Regions from separate parts of the Streptomyces sp. NPDC026659 genome, predicted to be linked through region 1. Evidence: riboswitches for the same ligand, from Rfam matches in the RefSeq annotation. Region 1 holds a riboswitch; each other region holds the start of a gene.

Region 1 (5,381 bases):
GCGCGACTTCACCGGCATCGTGGACGGCGTGGTGATCGCCGGGACCACCGCGACCGGCTTCGCGTTCACCGAGAACATCCTCTACCTGGGCACCGCCTTCGGCGAGGACCGGGTCACCGGAGCCGGCGCCATCGTCTCGGTCACCGCCGCCACCTTCTTCGTCCGCGTGGTGATGTCGCCGTTCGCGCACCCGCTGTTCACGGTGTGCACCGGCATCGGCTTCGGCCTGCGCGCGCTCGCGGCACCCGGGCAGCGGGTGCGGCGCGTGCTGTTCCCGGTCGGCGGGCTGCTGCTGGCGATGTCCCTGCACGGCCTGTGGAACGGCTCGGCGTCCTTCGGCCAGTTCGGCTTCCTCTTCGTCTACGCCGGTTTCATGGTGCCCGCGTTCGGCCTGCTGACCTGGCTGGCGGTGTGGACCCGGCAGAACGAACTGCGCACTGTGCGCGAGGAGTTGCCGACCTATGTGTTCGCCGGATGGCTCGGCCCGGCGGAGCCGTTCGTGCTCGGTTCGATGCGGGCGCGCCGGGTGGCCCGCGACTACGCCCGGCACCACCTCGGCGGCCGCCCCGCCGCCCGCGCGGTCGCGCAGTACGAGGCGTACGCCACCTCGCTCGCGTTCCTGCGGCGCCGGGCGCGCCGGGGCAGGGCCGGGGCGGACTTCCTGACCCGTGAGCACGAGCTGCTGGCCGCGCTGTGGCGGCGCCGCGAAGTGGCCCGCCCCGCGCTGGAGTACGCGGCCCGGGGCACCGCGCCCGTCCCCCGGCCGCAGTGGCCCGCGTACGGCCACCCCTCGGTGCCGTACGCGGGCTACGGGTACGGGAGTCACGGGAGCGGAGGCTACGGCTACCCGTCGGTGCCGTACTCCGGCTACAACCCCTACCGGTCGTAGCGCCCGTCCCGCCGGATCAGGCGGAGGCGTCGGTCAGCCGGTCCAGTTCGTCCTGGGTCAGGCGCAGGCCGGCCAGGCCGAGCAGGGCCGGGAGCTGGTCGAGGGTGCGGGCCGAGGCGATGGGGGCGACGACGGTCGGCTGGGCGGCGAGCCAGGCGAGGGCCACCGTGGCGACGGGCACGCCGTGGGCGGCGGCCACCTCGTCCAGCACCGTGAGCACCCTCTGGCCGCGCTCGGACGCCAGGTGCTTGGCGGCGCCCTCGGCACGGGGGCTGTCCACCTCGGTGCCGGGCCGGTACTTGCCGGTCAGGAAGCCGGAGGCAAGGGCGAAGTACGGCACCGCGCCCAGGCCCTCCCGGGCGGCGAGGTCCTGCAGCGGGCCCTCGTAGGTGTCGCGGGAGACCAGGTTGTAGTGGGGCTGGAGGGCGACGTAGCGGGCCAGGCCCTCGCGGTCGGAGAACTCCAGGGACTCCTGCAGCCGCTCGGCACTGATGTTGGAGGCGGCGATGTGCCGGACCTTGCCCGCCCTCACCAGCTCGTCCAGGGCGCCGATGATCTCCTCGACGGGGACCTCGGGCTGGTCGAAGTGGGTGTAGTAGAGGTCGATGTGGTCGGTGCCGAGGCGGCGCAGGGAGGCGTCGGCGGCCGCCTTGATGTTCGCGGCGGACAGGCCCTTGTACTCCGGGTGCTGGCTCACCTTGGTGGCGACGACCACCTGGTCGCGGTTGCCCCGGGAGGCGATCCACTTGCCGATGATCGTCTCCGACTCGCCGCCGGAGTTGCCCTCGACCCAGGACGAGTAGGAGTCGGCGGTGTCCACGAAGTTGCCGCCCGCCGCCGCGTAGGCGTCGAGGACGGCGAAGGAGGTCTTCTCGTCGGCGGTCCAGCCGAAGACATTGCCGCCGAGGGCGAGCGGGAAGACCTCGAGGCCGGAGGAACCGAGCTTGCGCAGAGGAAGAGAGGCAGTCATGTCTCTACTCAACGATCACTCGGGGCCCGTCCATTCCGGCTGCCCCGGGGATCACGCCTGTCTCAGAGGCCGCGCCCGCCTCAGGGGTTGAGCCCCTTGCCGCGCAGCCACGTCGTCGGGTCGATGCCGGTGGCCTGGCCGCCGGGGTGGACCTCCAGGTGGAGGTGGGGGCCGGTGACGTTGCCGGTGGCGCCGACGCGGCCGATGACCTCGCCGGTGGCGACCTTCTGGCCGACCGAGACACCGATCGAGGACTGGTGGCAGAACCACAGCTCGGTGCCGTCCTCGAGGGTGAGGACGGTGCGGTAGCCGTAGGCGCCGGCCCAGCCCGCCTGGGTGACGGTGCCGCCGTGGATGGCCTTGATGAGCGTGCCGGTGGGCGCGGCGAAGTCGAGACCGGTGTGGTAGCCGGAGGACCACATCGCGCCGGGCTGCCCGAAGGTGCCGGTGATCGTGTACGAGGAGGTCGGCAGCGTGTACTGCTTGGCCAGCGCGGCCAGTCGGGCCGACTCGGCCTTCTTCTTCGCGTCGGCCTCCGCCTTCTCCTTGGCGGCGGCGGCCTTGGCCGCGGCCTCCTTCGCGGCCTGGGCGGCGGCGTCGGCGGTCTGCTGGTCGGCCGCGGCGACGGCGGCCGCGGTGGCGCGGATGTCGGCCCGGTTCTGCTGCTGCTCGGCCTGGGCGATGATCCGGCTGCGCAGGGCCTCGCCCGCGTCGGCGGACTCCTCGCTCTGCGCGGAGGCGGTGCCGACGGCGGCGAGCGAGGGCGCGGGGGTCTCGGCGCCCTGGTCCAGCAGGGAGTCGACGCCGGGCAGGTCGGGCAGCGCGATGGACACCGGCGGCTTGCCGGTGTTGGCGCTGGCCATGCCGCCCGCGCCGACGGCGGCGATGACACCGACACCGAGCACGGTGGAACTGCGGGCGAGACCGCCGCCGCGCTGCTTGGCGACGCGATGCCGGCCGTTGCGCGGGGCCGGGACGGACTCCTCGGTGGGGTTCCACTCCTCCCAGGGGCCGTCGGAGCGCGGTGCGCCGTAGCCGAAGGTGTGGTTCTCGCCCGGGGTCGGCGCGAAGGGGGTGTGGGGGTCGGACGCCACGGGGGCGGGCTCCTTTCCTTCCGCCGCCTACCGGGTTAGCTGACGGGTTCGGAGCAGAAGGTCTCCTACGCGCGTATACCGGCCGTGATCCATACGGTTCACGGCAGATGTCCGCGTGATGCACCCCTTGGTGGTGGTTCCCCGGTTCCCTCGCGGGATTCGGCGCGTGCGCACGGAGCCGTCTCGGGTGACGGCTGGGACGACCGCGCTGCGTTATCGAACGTTAATAGACCCGGCCATCGGATTCCAAGCCGGGCCAGCTTGATCTTTAAGCTTCTTCGGAGCGGACTTAACCACCAAGCCGGGCGGAAAGAGGGCGAGTTGACCGGCGATCAGCAGCGAGCGCGTTTTTGATGATGACTCAGAATCGCTGCGGAGGGAAACCTTTACCTCACGGTGCGTGACAGCGAGGGGCCGGGAAAACACTCAGGGCCGGAATCCGATGAACTGGATTCCGGCCCTGAGTCTTCAGTAGCGGGGACAGGATTTGAACCTGCGACCTCTGGGTTATGAGCCCAGCGAGCTACCGAGCTGCTCCACCCCGCGTCGTTGTGTCTCAACCATACGTCATGCGCGGGGCCAGATGCACATCCATAACGCGTGACCTGCGCCTCAGAGCAGCAGATGGCCGTTCGGGGCCTTCGCCGCGGCCTCGTACTCGGGCAGCGTCACCACCGTCACGCCCCCGTCCGCCAGCACCCCGGACCCGTCGGCCGCCGTCACGAAGGTGTCCGGCTCGCGCCACGCGGTGACCACCCGGCGTACGCCCGAGCGCAGGATCAGCCCGGCGCACGGGACGGGCCGGGAGGCGCGGCGGGCGCACGGTTCCAGGCTGCTGTAGACGGTGGCGCCGGGCAGCCGCGGGTCGTCCGGGGCGATCTTGGCGAGGGCGGCCTCCTCCGCGTGGACCACCGGGTCGCCGCCCTCGCGCGAGTGGCCGCGCGCCAGCTCGGTCCCGTCGGCGGCGACCACCACCGCGCCGACGCTGAAGGCGGTCTCCGAGGGCGGGCACAGCGTGGCCAGCTCGCAGGCGGTACGCAGCCAGCGGTGGTCGGCGGCGACGGGCAGCGGGCCGGTGCCGGGGGCGGTGGGCTCGTAGCGCATGAGCACCACGTCCTCGATGCGGCGGCTCTCGGTGAGGCGGAGGCGGCCGCCCTGGTAGGCGCCGGGTCCGAAGAGGCGGGGCGCGGCCGGGTCGCCGACGAAGAGCGGGGCGAGGACCAGCTGGAGTTCGTCGGCGAGGCCCTGCTGGAGGAGCTGGGTGTGGACGGTCCCGCCGCCCTCGACCATGAGACGCCGTACGCCGCGCTCGTCGTGCAGATGGGTGAGCAGGGCGCGCCAGTCGAGGGCGGGGCCGAGGGAGACGACGTCGGCGGTGTCGCCGAGGGCGCGGGCGGCCCGCTCGGCGCCCGGGTCGGTCGTGTAGACGACCTTCTCGCCGCCGGTGTGCCAGAAATTGGCCTCCGGATCGAGGTCGCCCGAGGCGGTGACGGTGACCTTGAGCGGGTACTCCGGCCTGCCCTCGGCCCGGCGGACCGCGCGGCGCCCCGGCGCGTTGACGAGGAGGCGGGGGTTGTCGGCGCGGATGGTGCCGGCGCCGATCAGGATGGCGTCGACGGAGGCGCGCACCTCGTCCACCCGGTCGAAGTCGGCGGGGCTGGAGAGGAGCAGGCGGTCGGGGCCGGTGTCGTCCAGGTAGCCGTCGAGGGAGACGGCGGCGGACAGCAGGACGTACGGGTACGGCATCGGCGCGCTCTCTCCGGGTGACTCGCGGGCTGATCTTGGTTCAAGTTTGAAACAAACCTACACTGGCGGCATGACGACCCGCTGGCTCACGCCCGAGGAGCAGCGCGCCTGGCGCGCCTACCTCGCCGCCTCCCAGTTGCTGGAGGACGCGATCGACCGGCAGCTCCAGCAGGACGCCGGGATGCCACACCTTTTCTACTCGGTGCTGGCCACCCTCTCCGAGGCGCCCGACCGGCGGCTGCGCATGACCGACCTCGCGGAGCACCTGAAGATCACCCGCAGCCGGCTGACGTACGCGGCGAACCGGCTGGAACGGGACGGCCTGGTACGGCGCGAGGACTGCCGCTGGGACCGGCGCAGCAGCATCGCGGTGCTGACCGACGAGGGGATGGCCGTCCTGGAACGCACGGCGCCCGGCCATGTCGACACGGTCCGCGCGAACCTCTTCGACCGGCTGACCCCGGAGCAGGTGCGGCAGCTGGAGGAGATCTGCGCCGGGGTGGCGCGGGGGCTCCAGGGCGAGGAGGCCGGGGGTGCGGCGGCGGAGGAGGTGCCGTGGCGACGGCGGTCGACGCCGTACGCGGAGCCGCCGCGCTGAGCCGCCGTGCTGAGCCGGTGCTGAGCGGTGTCGGACCGCTCACGGACAGTTGATTCAACTTTTAAGCATGCGGTAGGGTCCGGA
Region 2 (5,381 bases), on a different contig from region 1:
CGAGGAGATCGTCCTCGCCTCCGACGCCGAGGGTGCGGACGCCGCGCTGGAGCGTCTGGCCAAGCTGGTCGCCGAGGGCCTGGACGAGCTGCCCGAGACCGTCTGAATCGCGTAGCGACGGTCTCGTCTCGTCAAGAGCGGAAGCCGCGTCACCTGTTCCGGGTGGCGCGGTTTCCGCGTTTTTACCTTCGGGCGCGAGACGGCCCTGGAATTCACGGCACACAAAAGAAAACAGGCAGCGGAAAACAACGCCATCGAAAGAGCTGTTCTTTGTATACAGCGCCCGTGTTAATTCCGCTGACCCGCTGTGTTTACAACATGTTGCGGCTGCCGCAGCCGGTGTGCGAACGCCGCGCGCTCGGCGTGCAGCGCCGTGAGCGACCGCGCGCGGTCGCCGTCCCCGCGCGCCACCGCGTCCACGATCGCGCCGTGCTCCGCCCAGGACTCGACCGGGTTCGCCGGGGCCTCCACCGTGTACATCCAGGCGATCTTGTGCCGCACCTGGGTGAGCAGCGCGGTCAGCGACTGGCTGCCCGCGGCCTGTCCCAGCGTCTCGTGGAACCAGCCGCCCAGCGCCCGCAGATCCTCGCTGTTCCCGCGCCTGGCCCGCTCCTGGCCAAGGCGGACCAGGCCACGCAGCACCTTGAGGTGGGCCTCGGTGCGCCGCTGCGCGGCCCGCGCGGCACCCAGCGGTTCGAGGAGGCGCCGCATCTCCAGCAGGTCGGCGGCCTCCCGCTCGGTCGGCTCGGCCACGCACGCTCCCGCGTGCCGCCGGGTCACCACGAACCCCTCCGCCTCCAGCGTGCGCAGCGCCTCGCGGACGGGGACGCGCGAGACGCCGTAGCGGCGGGCGAGGACCTCCTCGGTCAGGCGGCTGCCGCGCTCGTGGACCCCGGCGACGATGTCGTCCCGGATCGCCGTGCACACCGAATGCGCCGGAATACGCATGAGCCACCTCCGCCTTAATCCCCGTGAAACGTCGACGCCGGACGTCTGTTCCGTGACTCTATTGCAATGTGCGGGAATTTCCGACGGCGGACCGGAATTCATGGCTCTTTTTTGGACAGCGCGGCTCGGTGGCGGACGCCCGACGCGCCGGGAAACGCCGCGGAAAGAGCGGGAGCCCCGGCGGCGGTGCGGACCGGGGCTCCCTGGAGTACTGCCTGAGACGCGGCGCGGCTCAGACGTCCACGCCGTGCTTGCGGAGGTAGCCGACCGGGTCGATGTCCGAGCCGTACTCGGGGCTCGTACGGGCCTCGAAGTGCAGGTGCGGTCCTGTCACGTTGCCGGTCGCGCCGGACAGGCCGATCTGCTGGCCCGGGGTGACCTGCTGGCCCACCGAGACGCCGAGGGACGACAGATGGCCGTACTGGGTGTACATGCCGTCGGCCATGCGGATCACGACCTCGTTGCCGTACGCCCCGCCCCAGCCGGCGGAGACGACGGTGCCCGCGCCGACCGCGTGGACGGGCGTCCCGCTCGCGGCGTGGAAGTCGATGCCGGTGTGGCTGCCGGAGGACCACAGGGAGCCGCCGGTCTTGTAGCCGGTGGAGACGTAGGAGTGGGTGATCGGCACGACGAAGGCGTTCAGCCGCTCGCGCTCGGCGGCGCGGGCCGCGCGGATCTCGGCGTCGCGCGCCTCCTTCACGCGCGCGGCGGCGGCCTCCTGGGCGGCCTTGCGCTCGGCCGCGGCCCGCTGGGCGGACGCCTGGGCGTCGATCTCGGCGGCGAGGTCGTCGTTGACGCTGATGACCGGGGTGAGACCGGTCTGCTCGGCGGAGTTGTCGGCGGCGAGGGCCGGGGAGGCCGTGAGGGTGCCGACGACACCGGTGGTGGTGAGGGCCGCTACTCCGGCCGCCCGAGCGGTGGTACGCGTGACACGTCCGGGCCTGCGATGCTTCCCGGTGGCGCACATGAACGCCATGTGGTGGCTGGTCCTTTCCTTCCCTCACGCCTACCGGGTTAGCTGACAGGTTCGGAGAGGAAGGTCTCCTACGGACTCCCCCGCTCGCGCGTGGGTGCCCGATTCACCTCGGGAACATGGTTCCCCGGCTCCCCAGGCTCGCGCCATGCGGGGACTCGGCGTCGGCTGTCCGGTGCCGCGGGCGCGGCGCACTGCCTGACGGACAGCCCGGAAGAAGCTAATGGGGACGGCGGCCGATACTCAAACGACTCCGGGCATTTGTAGCGCACGACACAGGGCAGACGGGCAACCTCCGCATCAATCCGGACATTTGCCGACCGGGTCGAACATGAAAGGGCCCTGACGGGTCATCTGCCGTCAGGGCCCCTGCGCGCGTGCGGGTGTCGCCGCTCGCCGTTCCTTGTCGCTCCTCGTGGTTACTCGGCCGACACCACGGTGACCGGGCCGATACCGAGGGCCTCCACCGGCTCCTTGATCTGAGCGGCGTCACCGACGAGGACGGTCACCAGACGGTCCGCCGGGAAGGCGTTCACGACGGCCGCGGTGGCCTCCACGGTGCCGGTCGCGGCCAGGCGGCGGTACAGCTCGGCCTGGTAGTCGTCGGCCAGGTGCTGCTCGACCTGGTCGGCCAGCGTCCCGGCGACGGCGGCGGCCGTCTCGTACTTCAGCGGGGCGACCCCGACCAGGTTCTGCACGGCCACGTCCCGCTCGGCGTCGGTCAGGCCCTCCGCCGCGAGGGTGTTCAGCACGGTCCACAGGTCCGCGAGCGCGGGACCGGTGTTGGGCGTGTCCACCGAGCCGCTGATGGCGAGCATCGAGGCGCCCGTGCCGTCGGCGGAGGAGCGCAGCACCTGGCCGAAGGCGCGCACGCCGTAGGTGTAGCCCTTCTCCTCGCGCAGGACGCGGTCCAGGCGGGAGGTGAGGGTGCCGCCGAGGCAGTAGGTGCCGAGCACCTGCGCGGGCCACACCCGGTCGTGCCGGTCGGAGCCGGTGCGGCCGATGAGCAGCTGGGTCTGGACGGCGCCGGGCCGGTCCACGATGACCACGCGGCCGGTGTCGTCGGAGCTGACCGGCGGCACCGGGCGGGGCGTGCCCGGCGTGCCCGTCCAGGCGCCCAGGGTCTCGGTGAGCAGCCCGTCCAGGTCGATGTCGGTCAGGTCGCCGACGACGACCGCGGTGGCCGTGGCCGGGCGCACATGGCGGTCGTAGAAGGCGCGCACGGCGGACGCGTCGATCTTCTCGACGGTGTCCTCGGTGCCCTGGCGCGGGCGGGACATGCGCGCGGAGGCCGGGAACAGCTCCTTGGAGAGTTCCTTGGCGGCGCGGCGGGCCGGGTTGGCCAGCTCGTGCGGGATCTCGTCCAGGCGGTTGCGGACCAGGCGCTCGACCTCGCTCTCCGCGAAGGCCGGGTCGCGCAGGGCGTCCGCGAGCAGGCCGAGGCCCTTGGGCAGCCGGGAGACCGGGACCTCCAGGCTGAGCCGGACGCCGGGGTGGTCGGCGTGCGCGTCGAGCGTGGCGCCCGCGCGCTCCAGCTCGGCGGCGAACTCCTCGGCACTCAGCTCACCGGTGCCCTCGGAGAAGGCGCGCGCCATGATCGTGGCGACACCGTCGAGACCGGCCGGTTCGGCGTCCAGGGGCGCGTCGAGCAGCACCTCGACGGCGACGACCTGCTGGCCGGGGCGGTGGCAGCGCAGCACGGTCAGGCCGTTGTCCAGCGTGGAGCGCTCGGGGGCGGGGAACGCCCACGGCTTGGCCTCGCCCGGCTGCGGCTGGGGGTGGAACTCCATGGTGGCGAGCTCGGTCACTTGGCCGTCTCCTCGTTGTCGTTGCCGGCCTCTACGGTGGCCTCGCGCTCCGGGTCGTCGGGCAGGTCGGCGTCCTCGACCGTCTCCGGGGACCTGGGCTCGTAGACGAGGACCGCGCGGTTGTCCGGGCGCAGCCGGGCCTTGGCGACCTCCTGGACCTCCTCGGGGGTCACCTCCAGGACGCGCTGGACGGCGCTCAGGGCGAGCTGCGGGTCGCCGAACAGGACGGCGAAGCGGCACAGTTCGTCGGCGCGGCCCGCGACCGTGCCGAGCCGGTCCAGCCACTCGCGCTCCAACTGGGCCTGGGCGCGCTCCATTTCCTCCGGAGTCGGGCCCTCCGCCGCGAAGCGGGCCAGCTCCTCGTCGATGGCGGCCTCGATGACCGGGACCTCGACGTCGCCGGAGGTCTTCACGTCGAGCCAGCCGAGCGAGGGGGCACCGGCCAGGCGCAGCAGGCCGAACCCGGCCGCGACGGCGGTACGGTCGCGGCGCACCAGGCGGTTGTACAGCCGGGAGGACTCGCCGCCGCCGAGGATGGTCAGCGCGAGGTCGGCCGCGTCACTCGCGCGCGTGCCGTCCTCCGGGAGCCGGTAGGCGGCCATCAGGGCGCGCGCCGGGACCTCCTCGACGACGACCTCGCGCAGCTCCTCGCCGATCACCTCGGGCAGTCCGCCGTCGCGCGGGGCGGGCTTGCCGTCGTGGCCTGCGATGGAGCCGAAGTACTTCTCGATCCAGGCGAGCGTCTGCTCGGGGTCGATGTCGCCGACCACGGAGAGCACCGCGTTGTTCGGCGCGTAGTAGGTGCGGAAGAACGCGCGCGCGTCCTCCAGCGTGGCCGCGTCCAGGTCGGCCATGGAGCCGATCGGCGTGTGGTGGTAGGGGTGGCCCTCGGGATAGGCCATGGAGGTCAGCTTCTCGAAGGCGGTGCCGTAGGGGACGTTGTCGTAGCGCTGGCGGCGCTCGTTCTTGACGACGTCGCGCTGGTTCTCCATGGACTCGTCGTCCAGGGCGGCCAGCAGGGAGCCCATGCGGTCGGCCTCCAGCCAGAGGGCGAGCTCCAGCTGGTGGGCGGGCATGGTCTCGAAGTAGTTGGTGCGCTCGAAGCTCGTCGTGCCGTTCAGCGAGCCGCCCGCGCCCTGGACCAGCTCGAAGTGGCCGTTGCCCTTGACCTGGCCGGAGCCCTGGAACATCAGGTGCTCGAAGAGGTGGGCAAGACCGGTGCGGCCCTTGACCTCGTGCCGGGAGCCGACGTCGTACCAGAGGCAGACCGCCGCCACCGGGGTCAGGTGGTCCTCGGAGAGCACCACGCGCAGACCGTTGGCCAGGCGGTGCTCGGTCGCTGTCAGGCCCCCGGAGCCTGCCTCGGCTGTGGTCGTGTGACCCATGGGCATGTACGTCCCTTCGCAAGCGGAGGCGGTCGAAAGAAACCGCTGTTTTCCTGCCGTTCCTGCCACTGTATGCAAAGCGTGCGAGGGCCCGGCGGAGTTCCCGCCGGACGTACGCCCTGAGCGGATCGCGTAGCCTGCGTCAGACGTGCTCGTGGCGGGCGCGGTACCGGACGGCGCCGGCTCGCGCGACGGCCGGACCGGGCGGACCGCCGGGCGTCGGGGCTTTCCCCCTCTCGGACCGGGGCGCGGCCCGCAGTGTCAGTG
Region 3 (5,381 bases), on a different contig from region 1:
CGAAATGGGCCCGGGATTCCCCGGTGGACGCCGTGATGCCCGTGGAGCCACCTCTCCCCTGAACTCCCGTCGCACTGAATGGACATGACCGTCCGTCGGGCGAGCACAGCGCCCCGTACGTCCTGTACATTTTTTACAGAAGCGAGGGCCATCACGGCCCGCTCGTCAGGAGGGGTACGCCCATGTCCCGTTCGTCCGCCCGATATGTCCTGCCCGAGTTCACCGAGCGCTCCGGGACGGGGCAGCTGCGCACGCTCGATCCGTACTCCAAGCTGTTCGAGGGGCGGATCGTGTTTCTGGGGACTCCGCTGGACGACACCGCGTCGACCGATGTGATCGGTCAGCTGATGCAGCTCGAACACACCGCGCCGGACCGGGACATCACCCTGTACCTCAACAGCCCGGGCGGCTCGTTCCACGCCATGACCGCCGTGTACGACACGATGCGGTACGTCTCCTGCGACGTGGCGACCTACTGCCTCGGCCAGGTCGCCTCCGCCTCGGCGGTGCTGCTCGCGGCGGGGACACCGGGGAAGCGGTTCGTGCTGCCCGGGGCCCGGGTCGTGCTGGAGCAGCCCGCGCTGCACGAGCCCGCGCACGGGCAGCCGAGCGATCTGTTCATCCAGGCCGAAGAGCTGGTGCGCACCAGGGCCCTGATGGAAGAGATCCTCGTCCGCCACACCGGTCGGGACGCCGAGCGCGTGCACGCCGATCTGGAACGGCAGCTGGTGCTGGACGCGCGGGACGCCGTCGCGTACGGACTCGCGGACGAGGTCGTGCAGAGCCGCACCTCCGGCGCCCGGTGAGCGCGCCGTGCTGCCGGACCTTCCACCGCTGCCCGCGCTGACCCGCGCCGAGGGCGAGCTGATCGACCGTTACCTGGAGACGGCCGAGCTGCTCGGCCGGATCAACCCCGCCCGGGAGGAGGACACGTACCGCGGTCTGCGGGCCGCGCAGGCCCTCGTGCGCAAGGCGACAGAGCTGAGGGACGCGCTCACGCTGATGCACCAGCGGGGCGAGACGGAGCTGCACGGGAGCACGCTGACACGCGCGCTGCGCCTGCTGGACGGCGAACGCCGCACCGCGCGGGTCGTGCTTCCGCCGGACGACGGGAAGTGACCCGACGCGCCGGAATACCACTGACCTTCCACGAGCCCGGCACACCCCTCGACCCCACCCCCGCCACGCTCCCGCCCGACCACGACACCCCGCCCGGACGCCCGGCACCCCCACCGGACCCCGCGCGTCGAGCACTCCCCCACTCGGGGAGCCGAAACGGGCCGAACGTGGTACCGCCGACCGGTGTATCTCCGGGCCCGTTTCCGCGCCCTCCGAGTTGCGCGGCGCACGCGTGACCGTGCCGTGAGGGGCCCTCGCGCCCCAGGTCCGGGGCTACGCACGGGGGCTGACGGAAGTTCGGGAACGGGACTGTCCACCCGATCGGGCGAGTGGTGAGTAACGCCACAAACCGCCGATTCCATTGGGATTTTCCGGCAGTAGTAAGTGAAGATCCCTGTCTGACGACAAGCCCCCGCCACAGCGGCGGGGCGGTCCGGGCGGACGCCGAGTCCTGCCGCCGCCCGGATGACCGGTCGACAGGAGTGCATCGGCAGGAGTGGAGGACCCGAGCAAGACGGGTCGCCGGCACGGACGTTCGCGAACAGCGGGCGGTCGTACCGAGTGGCCCTTGGGGTGAAGCCGTGGCGACACGGCCGGGCAACTTCGCCAGCCCGAATCCGACAGGTCATCCTTCACAGGCGGCTGACGAAGGGTTGCGCATGACTGCGCTCAATCGTGTCCCGTCGCTGATGGCCCGGGCCGGAACGGCTTCGGCCCTCACTCTTGCCGCCGTGGGCGGCTCGATCGCGGTGCCGGGGCTGGCCACGGAGGCCTCCGCCGCGACCACCGCGACGAAGGCGCTCCAGATCGCCGCGTCCAAGAAGGGCGCTCCGTACAGCTACGGGGCCACCGGACCGCGCCGGTTCGACTGCTCGGGGCTGACGCTCTACTCGTTCAAGAAGGCGGGCAAGAAGCTGCCCCGCACCGCCGCCCAGCAGTACAACAAGACGCACCACATCTCGGCCGGCCACCGCAAGGCCGGCGACCTGGTGTTCTTCCACTCGGGGTCCAGCGTCTACCACGTCGGGATCTACGCCGGGAAGGGCAAGATCTGGCACGCCCCGAAGACCGGGGACGTGGTGCGCCTGCAGAAGATCTGGACCAAGAGCGTCTGGTACGGCCGGGTGAACTGACCCGGCGTGAGCGCCGCCGCGGTCCCCGGAGCGGGGCCGCGGCTACGGTTCCTGACGCGCCGCCGCCGTCAGGGGCCCGGCCGGCGCCGTCCAGGGCAGCTCGACGGCGACCGTCTTGCCGCCCTCGCGGGTGGAACGGACCCGGAGTCTGCCGCCGCACTCGGCGGTCAGGCACCGGATGATGACCATCCCCCGCCCGTTGTCCTGCTGCACGGCCGCGGGCAGCCGTCTGGGAAAGCGCGGGTGGCTGTCCGTCACGCCGATGCGCAGCCACTCGTCCCGCACCAGGACGAGGTCCACGGTGAACGTGGGCGACTGCCCGAAGGTGTGCTGCACGGCGTTGGTCGCCAGCTCCGAGACGATGAGCCGTACGGTGTCGGCCGCCTCGGTGTCCGACGGCAGACCCCACTCCGCCAGGACGCGGAGTACGTAGGAGCGGGCCGTGGCGACCGAGGCGGGCTCGCTCGGCAAAGTGACGGAAGCTTCCAGATGGTCTGCCATGGCAACGTCGTCCCTTTCCACGCCGGGCGGTCAGCCTGCCACCACCGGACCGGCCGGGGGTACCAACCCCCGATATATGCACATATCTATCGCCCGATGCGGTGAACTCTGCGACGCGAGAACGGATTTGGGGTTCCCGACGCGCTCCGGCGCACGCCCGGCTCACTCCCGTCCGCGTCGGACCTGCGGCCGCGTCTCGCCGATCACCCTCACAGCGTGCGCGATCTCCTCGCCGCTCAGGTCCGCCCGCGCCGTCAGCCGCAGCCGTGAAATCCCGTCCGGCACCGAGGGCGGCCGGAAGCACCCCACGGCGAGCCCGGCCGTACGGCAGCGGGCCGCCCACTCGACGGCGTCGGACGCGGAGGGGGCGCGTACGGAGACCACGGCGGCGTCGGGACGTACCGCGTTCAGGCCCTCGGCGGTCAGGCGCGTGTGCAGCTCGGCGGCGACCGTACGGGCCCGGGCGGCTCGTTCGGGCTCGCGGCGCAGCAGCCGCAGCGCGGCGAGGGCGGCGCCGACGGAGGCGGGGGCGAGACCGGTGTCGAAGATGAAGGTACGGGCCGTGTTCACGAGGTGGGCGATGACCCGCTCCGGGCCGAGCACCACGCCGCCCTGGCTGCCGAGCGACTTGGAGAGGGTCGCGGTGGCCACCACGTCGTCGGCGCCCGCAAGCCCGGCAGCGTGCGGGGCACCCCGGCCGCCGTCGCCCAGGACACCGAGGCCGTGGGCGTCGTCCACCACCAGGCCCGCGCCGTGCGCCCGGCACGCGGCCGCGAGCGCGCCGAGCGGGGCCGCGTCGCCGTCCACGGAGAACACCGTGTCGGAGACGGCGACGGCGGCTCCCCGGTGGGTGCCGAGCACTTTGTCCACGGCCTCGGGGTCAGCGTGCGGGACGACCTGGGTGGTGCCCCGGGCGAGCCGGCAGCCGTCGATGAGCGAGGCGTGGTTGCCCGCGTCGGAGACGATCAGCGAGCCGTGCGGGGCGAGCGCGGTGACGGCGGCGAGGTTGGCGGCGTACCCGGAGGAGAAGACCAGGGCGGCCTCGAAGCCGCAGAAGTCGGCGAGTTCGCGCTCCAGTTCGGTGTGCAGCTCGGTGGTGCCGGTGACCAGCCGGGAGCCGGTGGAACCGCCGCCCCAGGCACGGGCGGCACGCGCGGCGCCCTCGGTGGTCCCGGGGTGGCGGGCGAGGCCCAGGTAGTCGTTGCTCGCGAGGTCCAGGAGCGGGGAGTGGGACGGACGGGGGCGCAGGGTGCGTACCAGTCCGGCGCGGCGGCGGGCCCCGGCCTCCTCGTCGATCCAGCCGAACGCCATGGGTCCTCCGGTGCTTTTGTAGGTAGCGGACAGACACTAGCGGTCCGTGTCGCCGCCCATGATGTGGCAATACCCACACTCCGAACGGCTTCTGTTGTGTGAAGTCTCCTTGGCCCGGGGCGGTGCCGTAGGACAGGATCGGGCCCCATGGACCTCCTGAACACGCTGGTGGACAAGGGACTTCGGCGCGAGTCGCCGACGCGGGCCGAGGCGCTCGCCGTGCTGGCCACCACCGACGACGAACTGCTCGACGTGGTGGCCGCGGCCGGCAAGGTGCGCCGGCACTGGTTCGGGCGGCGGGTGAAACTCAACTATCTGGTCAACCTCAAGTCGGGCCTGTGCCCGGAGGACTGCTCCTACTGCTCGCAGCGGCTCGGCTCGACGGCGGGCATCCTCAAGTACAGCTGGCTGAAGCCGGACCAGGCGTCCGAGGCGGCCGCGGCGGGGCTCGCCGGGGGCGCCAAGCGGGTGTGCCTGGTGGCGTCCGGGCGCGGGCCGACGGACCGGGACGTGGACCGGGTCTCGGAGACCATCAAGGCGATCAAGGACCAGAACGAGGGCGTGGAGGTGTGCGCCTGTCTGGGTCTGCTCTCCGACGGCCAGGCGGAGCGGCTGCGCGCGGCGGGCGCCGACGCCTACAACCACAACCTCAACACCTCCGAGGCGACCTACGGCGACATCACCACCACCCACACGTACGCCGACCGGGTGGACACGGTGCACAAGGCGCACGCGGCCGGGCTGTCCGCCTGCTCGGGGCTGATCGCGGGCATGGGCGAGAGCGACGCGGATCTGGTGGACGTGGTGTTCGCGCTGCGCGAGCTGGACCCGGACTCCGTTCCGGTGAACTTCCTGATCCCGTTCGAGGGCACCCCGCTGGCCAAGGAGTGGAACCTCACCCCGCAGCGCTGTCTGCGCATCCTCGCCATGGTCCGCTTCGTCTGCCCGGACGTGGAGGTGCGCATCGCGGGCGGCCGCGAGGTCCATCTGCGCACGCTCCAGCCGCTCGCGCTGCACCTCGCCAACTCGATCTTCCTCGGCGACTACCTCACCAGCGAGGGCCAGGCGGGCAGGGCCGACCTGGAGATGATCGCGGACGCCGGGTTCGAGGTGGAGGGCGCCGACGAGGTCACGCTGCCGGAGCACCGGGTGGCGGGCGGGGGCGGGTGCGGGTCGGGTGCCGCCGGGGAAGGTGGCTGCGGTTCGCACGGTGTGTGCGGTACGGCGGACTCCGCACCGGCGAAGGCCCCGGCGCAGGCGACCGCCCCGGACGAGACGGAGACCCCGGCCGACACCAAGCCCGCCGCCGACGCGCCC
Region 4 (5,381 bases), on a different contig from region 1:
GAGCCGGGAGCGGCGGGCCTGGCGCTTGGTCTGGGAGCGGTAGACGCGGGCCGCCGTCTGCTCGCCGAGCAGCCTGAGCCTGGTCGTGGTGGAGAAACGGTCCCGGTCCCTCGTGGCCATCTTCCCCGCCTCCCGTTCACGCGTACGTCCCCGGACACGGTACGGGACCGGGTCCGGGGACGTAGGACGACTGGCGGGAGCGGACTCCCGCGCGGACTCAGCCCTAGCTGGAGAGCTGAGCCCTTACGAAGATGCTCAGCCCTTGAAGCGCGGGAACGCGCTGCGGCCGGCGTAGACCGCGGCGTCGTCGAGGATCTCCTCGATGCGCAGGAGCTGGTTGTACTTGGCGACGCGCTCGGAGCGGGCCGGGGCGCCGGTCTTGATCTGGCCGCAGTTGGTGGCGACGGCGAGGTCGGCGATCGTGACGTCCTCGGTCTCACCGGAGCGGTGGGACATCATGCACTTGTAGCCGTTGCGCTGGGCCATCTCGACGGCGTCCAGGGTCTCGGTCAGCGAGCCGATCTGGTTGACCTTGACCAGCAGGGCGTTGGCGATGCCCTCCTCGATGCCGCGGGCCAGGCGCTCGGGGTTGGTGACGAACAGGTCGTCACCGACGATCTGCACCTTGTCGCCGAGGCGGTCGGTGAGGACCTTCCAGCCGGCCCAGTCGTCCTCGAACAGCGGGTCCTCGATGGAGACCAGCGGGTAGGCCGCCACCAGCTCCTCGTAGTACTCCGTCATCTCGGCGGCGGAGCGCTCCTTGCCCTCGAAGAGGTACTTGCCGTCCTTGTAGAACTCGGACGCGGCGACGTCGAGCGCCAGGGCGACCTGCTCGCCGGGGACGTAGCCGGCCTCCGTGATGGCCTCGAGGATGAGGTCGAGGGCCTCGCGGTTGGAGCCGAGGTTCGGGGCGAAGCCGCCCTCGTCGCCGAGGCCGGTGGCCAGGCCCTTGCGCTTCAGGACCTTCTTGAGGGTGTGGTAGACCTCGGCGCCCCAGCGGACGGCCTCGGAGAAGGACTCCGCGCCGATCGGCGCGATCATGAACTCCTGGATGTCCACGTTGGAGTCGGCGTGCGAGCCGCCGTTCAGGATGTTCATCATCGGAACGGGCAGCAGGTGCGCGTTCGGGCCGCCCAGGTAGCGGAACAGCGGGAGGTCGCTGGCCTCGGAGGCGGCGTGGGCGACGGCGAGGGAGACGCCGAGGATGGCGTTGGCGCCGAGCGAGCCCTTGTTGTCGGTGGCGTCCAGGTCGAACATGGCCTGGTCGATCAGGCGCTGCTCGGTGGCGTCGTAGCCGACCAGCTCCGGGCCGATCTGCTCGATGACGGCGAGGACGGCCTTCTCGACACCCTTGCCCTGGTAGCGGTTGGGGTCGCCGTCACGGAGCTCGATGGCCTCGAAGGCACCGGTGGAGGCACCGGACGGAACGGCGGCACGACCCGTGCTGCCGTCGTCGAGGCCGACCTCGACCTCGACCGTGGGGTTGCCTCGGGAGTCCAGGATTTCCCGGGCTACGACGACGTCGATGGACGGCACGAGCATCTCCTTCTTGGATGTGACGCTGAGATGTGCGGGGCGGTGTGCCTTGCGGCACTGCCTTGCGACTAGAGCCTAACCGTCCCCGGGGTGTCGGCCGTCGACCGACCGTCCCGTGGACAGGGAGACCGTACTCATTGTTCACGCCCGGAACAAAGGGGGTTCGGGGGGTCTGGCCAGGGCCGTGGTGCGGGGGGCTGCGCGTACGGACCCCCGGGGCGGCCCGCGGAGCCGCGGAACCCCGCTCCGGCGCGTACGGGGGAACACGCGCCGGGGCGGGGACCGGTGGGGGGGGAGGGGGCTCACCGCGGCCGTGTGCGTGGGGCGGCGCGGGTGAGCGGGTGCGGGGGCGCCGCCCTTCGAGCGGGCGGCGCGGGGCCGCTACTTCAGGTGCAGCAGCTGGCCCGGGTAGATGAGGTCGGCCTTCTGGACGATGTCCTTGTTGAGGTCGAACAGCTTCTTCCAGCCGCCCTTGACGTGGTGCTTCGTGGCGATGGTGCTGAGCGTGTCGCCCTTGACGACCTTGTACTCGCCGTCACCCTTCTTGACCTTCTGGCCGGTCGGGGTGGTGACGGTCGCGGCCGGACGGCTCGCGGAGCGCGAGGCGGTCTGGGGGGCGGTGGTGCGCGCGGCGGCGTCCGCCGTGGCCTTGGCGGTGTCCGTGGCGGTCTTCGCCGTGGTGGACGGGGTGGTGGTGGACGGGGTGCTCGCGGCCGCGGAGCTGTACGGCGTGCTGGACAGGCCCGTGCCGCAGACCGGCCAGGCACCCTTGCCCTGGGCGGCGAGGACCTTCTCGGCGATGGTGATCTGCTGGTCCTTGGTGGCCTTGTCGGCCGTGGCGGCGTACTGCGCGCCGCCGTACGCCGCCCAGGTGGCGGCGGAGAACTGGAGGCCGCCGTAGTAGCCGTTGCCGGTATTGATGGCCCAGTTGCCGCCGGACTCGCACTGGGCGACGGCGTCCCACTCGGAGGCGGTGGCGGCGGAGGCGTTGCCGGCCGCCATCAGCGGACCGGCGATCGCGGCGCCGGCGACACCGGCGAGCGCGAGGGTGCGGACGGCCTTGGCCGGGCGACGGTGCGTGCCCTTGCTGGAAAACAGCATGGATCGATCCCCTCACCGACGCCTGCGAGGTGAGCTGTCGGGTTCGGGCCGGTTGAGTTGCCCGGCCACCCTCCCCGTCGTGGAGGGGGTGGCTTCACCCCAAGCCCGTCCCGGTGTCAGCCACCGGGCCGGGCACTTACCTTGGTTCCCCCGCTCCTGCCGGCGGCGCTTGACGCGTCGACTGTTCCCGGGTGACCGCTGGCAGGATTCGGCGTTCCGGTCATCGGGGCTCGTGGTGACGAGCGGACCGACCGTAGACAGGGACACAGGGGAATTTCAAAGACGATCAGGGCCTCTGAGACTCATCCCACACTTTCACCAATTCGGACATACAGCCAGAAGAGGGACGTCAATCCCGTCCCGAATCGGGCTACTTGCCGTCCGTCCCGCCGGGCACCTTGAGCGTCTGACCAAGGACAAGGGCGTCCGGGTCGCCGCCGACGACCTTCTTGTTCGCGGAGTAGAGCGCCTGCCAGCCGCCGTCGACACCAAGGGAGTCGGCGATGGACTCCAGCGTGTCGCCCTCGTGGATGGTGTATGTGGTCGCGGAGGGCAGGGCGTGCCGCCCGGCGTTGTCCGCCTTCTGACCACCTGTCACGTCCTCGTCCGCGGTGCCGCCGCGGTGGCGGCCGCCGCCGGAGAGCGAGCCGGTGTCGACGAGGCTCCAGGAGCCGCCGTCCTGCCAGGCGTCGTCCGACGCCTCGGAGGCCGGGACGGAGTAGTCGCCGGAGGTGCCCGGGTCGTCGACCGCGGTGGAGGCGCCGGACTTGGCGCCCTTGTCCTGGCCGGAGCCCTTGGCGTCCGCGTCCTTGTCCTTGCCCTTGTCGTCGGACGGCTTGGCCGACGGGTCGGCGGAGGAGCCGGCCGAGGCCGAAGCGGAGGGCGAGTCCGAGGGCTTGGCCGACTCGGACGAGTCGGACTTACCGGCGGAATCCGATGCGGACGGCGAGGCGGTGTCCTTGCCGTCGGAGGAACCGGCGCTCGGGGACGCGGTGTCCGCGACGCCCGTGTCCACGTTCAGCGAGGCGGAGTCGGAGGTCAGACCGGCCGTCAGGGCGCAGGTCGCCCAGTGGGTGGTGCCCTGCTCGGCGAGGATCTTCTCGGCGACGGAGATCTGCTGGGAGCGGCTGGCCAGGTCGGCGGTGGCCGCGTACTGGCTGCCGCCGAACTTGTCCCAGTCGTCCTGCGAGATCTGGAGGCCGCCGTAGTAGCCGTTGCCGGTGTTGGCGCTCCAGGAGCCGCCGCTTTCACACTCGGCCACCTTGTCCCAGGTGGTGCCGTCGGCCGCGTGGGCGCTCGCCGCGCCGAGGAGCGGGATCGCGATGGCGGAGGTGGTCACACCGGCCGCGACGAGGAGCGCCGGAGCCTGGCGGGGGCGACGGTGACGACCGTTCCCGGAGAGCATACGGGGGCCTTTCGTACGACAGCAGTACGGCGTGGCGAGTGGTGCTCGGCGCCACACTGATGGGTGAACGTATAGGCAGACGATCGCTTGTCACAAGTTCATGCCGCACAGATCACGTGAAGATCACATCGTTGAGTGTCCGTCATGTTCCTGTTTGCCGGTGCGCGTTCCGTGGGTACAGGTGATGGACCTCGCATCCGGTCCACTCACTCGTGCGCCTGCCCGACCGGGGTGAACTCCACCGGGAGCGTGCGCAGTCCCCGCATGATGAGCCCGCCCCGCCAGCGCAGTTCGGCCGGTTCGACGGCGAGTCTCAGGTCGGGCAGGCGGGTGAAGAGGGTGGCCAGCGCGGCTTGTCCCTCCAGGCGGGCGAGCGGGGCGCCCAGGCAGTAGTGGATGCCGTGGCCGTATCCGAGGTGCTGGTTGTCGGCGCGGCCGAGGTCCAGCACGTCGGGGTCGGGGAACCGCGCGGGGTCGCGGTCCGCCGCCGCCAGCACCACCAGCACCGGGTCTCCGGCGGCGATCTCCTGCCCGCCGAGGGTGAGCGGCTCGGTGGCGAACCGCCAGGTGGCCAGCTCCACCGGGCCGTCGTAGCGCAGGAGTTCCTCCACGCCGGTCTGGAGCAGGCCGGTCTCCCCGGCGGCCAGGGAGCGCTGGAGTCGGGCGCGCTCCTCCGGGTGGGTGAGCAGGGCGAAGGTGCCGTTGCCGATGAGGTTGACGGTGGTCTCGAACCCGGCGAACAGCAGGATGAACGCCATGGCCGCGGCCTCGTTCTCGGTGAGGTGCTCACCGTGGTCCGAGGCGCGGATGAGGCCCGAGATCAGGTCCTCGCCGGGGGCGGGTTCGGCGGGCAGCGCGGCCCGCTTGCGGTGGATCAGCTCGGCCAGATAGCCGCGCATCTTCTTGACCGACCGCGCGACACCGCCCCGGGGGCCGCCGCCGTGACGGATCATCATGCCCGCCCAGTCCCGGAAGTCGTCCTGGTCCTCGCGGGGGACGCCGAGCAGGTCGCAGATGGCGTAGATGGGCAGCGGGAAGGCGAAGTCGTGGATGAGGTCGGCGGAACCCTTCGCGGCGAACGCCCCGATGAGGTCGTCCGTCAGCTGCTGCACCCGGGGTGCGAACTCGGCCACCCGGCGCGGGGTGAACGCCTTGCTGACCAGCCGGCGCAGCCGGGTGTGGTCCGGCGGGTCGATGTTCAGCAGGTGCGTCATCAGGTCCGCCTTGCGCTCGCCGGGGATGCCGGTCTTCCCCTTGGCGTGCGCGGGCTCGTCGTGATGCGCCGGGTTCTTGCTGAGCCGCGCGTCGGCGAGCGCCTGCCGGGCATCGGCGTACCGCG

The links. A riboswitch is a leader RNA that binds a small molecule or an ion and turns the genes downstream of it on or off. The one in region 1 is predicted to bind cyclic di-AMP.
Positions count from the first base shown of each region.
Region 2: another riboswitch for cyclic di-AMP. It lies ahead of AB0E91_RS04405 (M23 family metallopeptidase); the one in region 1 lies ahead of AB0E91_RS08925 (M23 family metallopeptidase).
Region 3: another riboswitch for cyclic di-AMP. It lies ahead of AB0E91_RS22990 (C40 family peptidase); the one in region 1 lies ahead of AB0E91_RS08925 (M23 family metallopeptidase).
Region 4: another riboswitch for cyclic di-AMP. It lies ahead of AB0E91_RS14550 (transglycosylase family protein); the one in region 1 lies ahead of AB0E91_RS08925 (M23 family metallopeptidase).

Region 1 covers NZ_JBEZXY010000003.1:15,803-21,183, forward strand. The annotation lists gene AB0E91_RS08915 (PrsW family intramembrane metalloprotease) at 1-889, shown strand, start outside; gene AB0E91_RS08920 (aldo/keto reductase) at 906-1,859, opposite strand; gene AB0E91_RS08925 (M23 family metallopeptidase) at 1,940-2,953, opposite strand; cyclic di-AMP (ydaO/yuaA leader) riboswitch at 2,963-3,128, opposite strand; tRNA gene AB0E91_RS08930 (tRNA-Met) at 3,426-3,499, opposite strand; gene AB0E91_RS08935 (dihydrofolate reductase family protein) at 3,566-4,699, opposite strand; gene AB0E91_RS08940 (MarR family transcriptional regulator) at 4,770-5,297, shown strand.
Region 2 covers NZ_JBEZXY010000001.1:1,017,165-1,022,545, forward strand. The annotation lists gene AB0E91_RS04395 (HPr family phosphocarrier protein) at 1-106, shown strand, start outside; gene AB0E91_RS04400 (GntR family transcriptional regulator) at 289-948, opposite strand; gene AB0E91_RS04405 (M23 family metallopeptidase) at 1,181-1,924, opposite strand; cyclic di-AMP (ydaO/yuaA leader) riboswitch at 1,937-2,095, opposite strand; gene AB0E91_RS04410 (pitrilysin family protein) at 2,341-3,729, opposite strand; gene AB0E91_RS04415 (pitrilysin family protein) at 3,726-5,120, opposite strand.
Region 3 covers NZ_JBEZXY010000009.1:110,027-115,407, reverse strand. The annotation lists gene AB0E91_RS23000 (ATP-dependent Clp protease proteolytic subunit) at 183-806, shown strand; gene AB0E91_RS22995 (hypothetical protein) at 814-1,119, shown strand; cyclic di-AMP (ydaO/yuaA leader) riboswitch at 1,552-1,775, shown strand; gene AB0E91_RS22990 (C40 family peptidase) at 1,779-2,252, shown strand; gene AB0E91_RS22985 (ATP-binding protein) at 2,295-2,753, opposite strand; gene AB0E91_RS22980 (8-amino-7-oxononanoate synthase) at 2,916-4,064, opposite strand; gene bioB (biotin synthase BioB) at 4,212-5,381, shown strand, end outside.
Region 4 covers NZ_JBEZXY010000005.1:83,157-88,537, forward strand. The annotation lists gene AB0E91_RS14540 (septum formation initiator family protein) at 1-120, opposite strand, end outside; gene eno (phosphopyruvate hydratase) at 256-1,542, opposite strand; gene AB0E91_RS14550 (transglycosylase family protein) at 1,918-2,637, opposite strand; cyclic di-AMP (ydaO/yuaA leader) riboswitch at 2,642-2,815, opposite strand; gene AB0E91_RS14555 (transglycosylase family protein) at 3,008-4,042, opposite strand; gene AB0E91_RS14560 (cytochrome P450) at 4,249-5,381, opposite strand, start outside.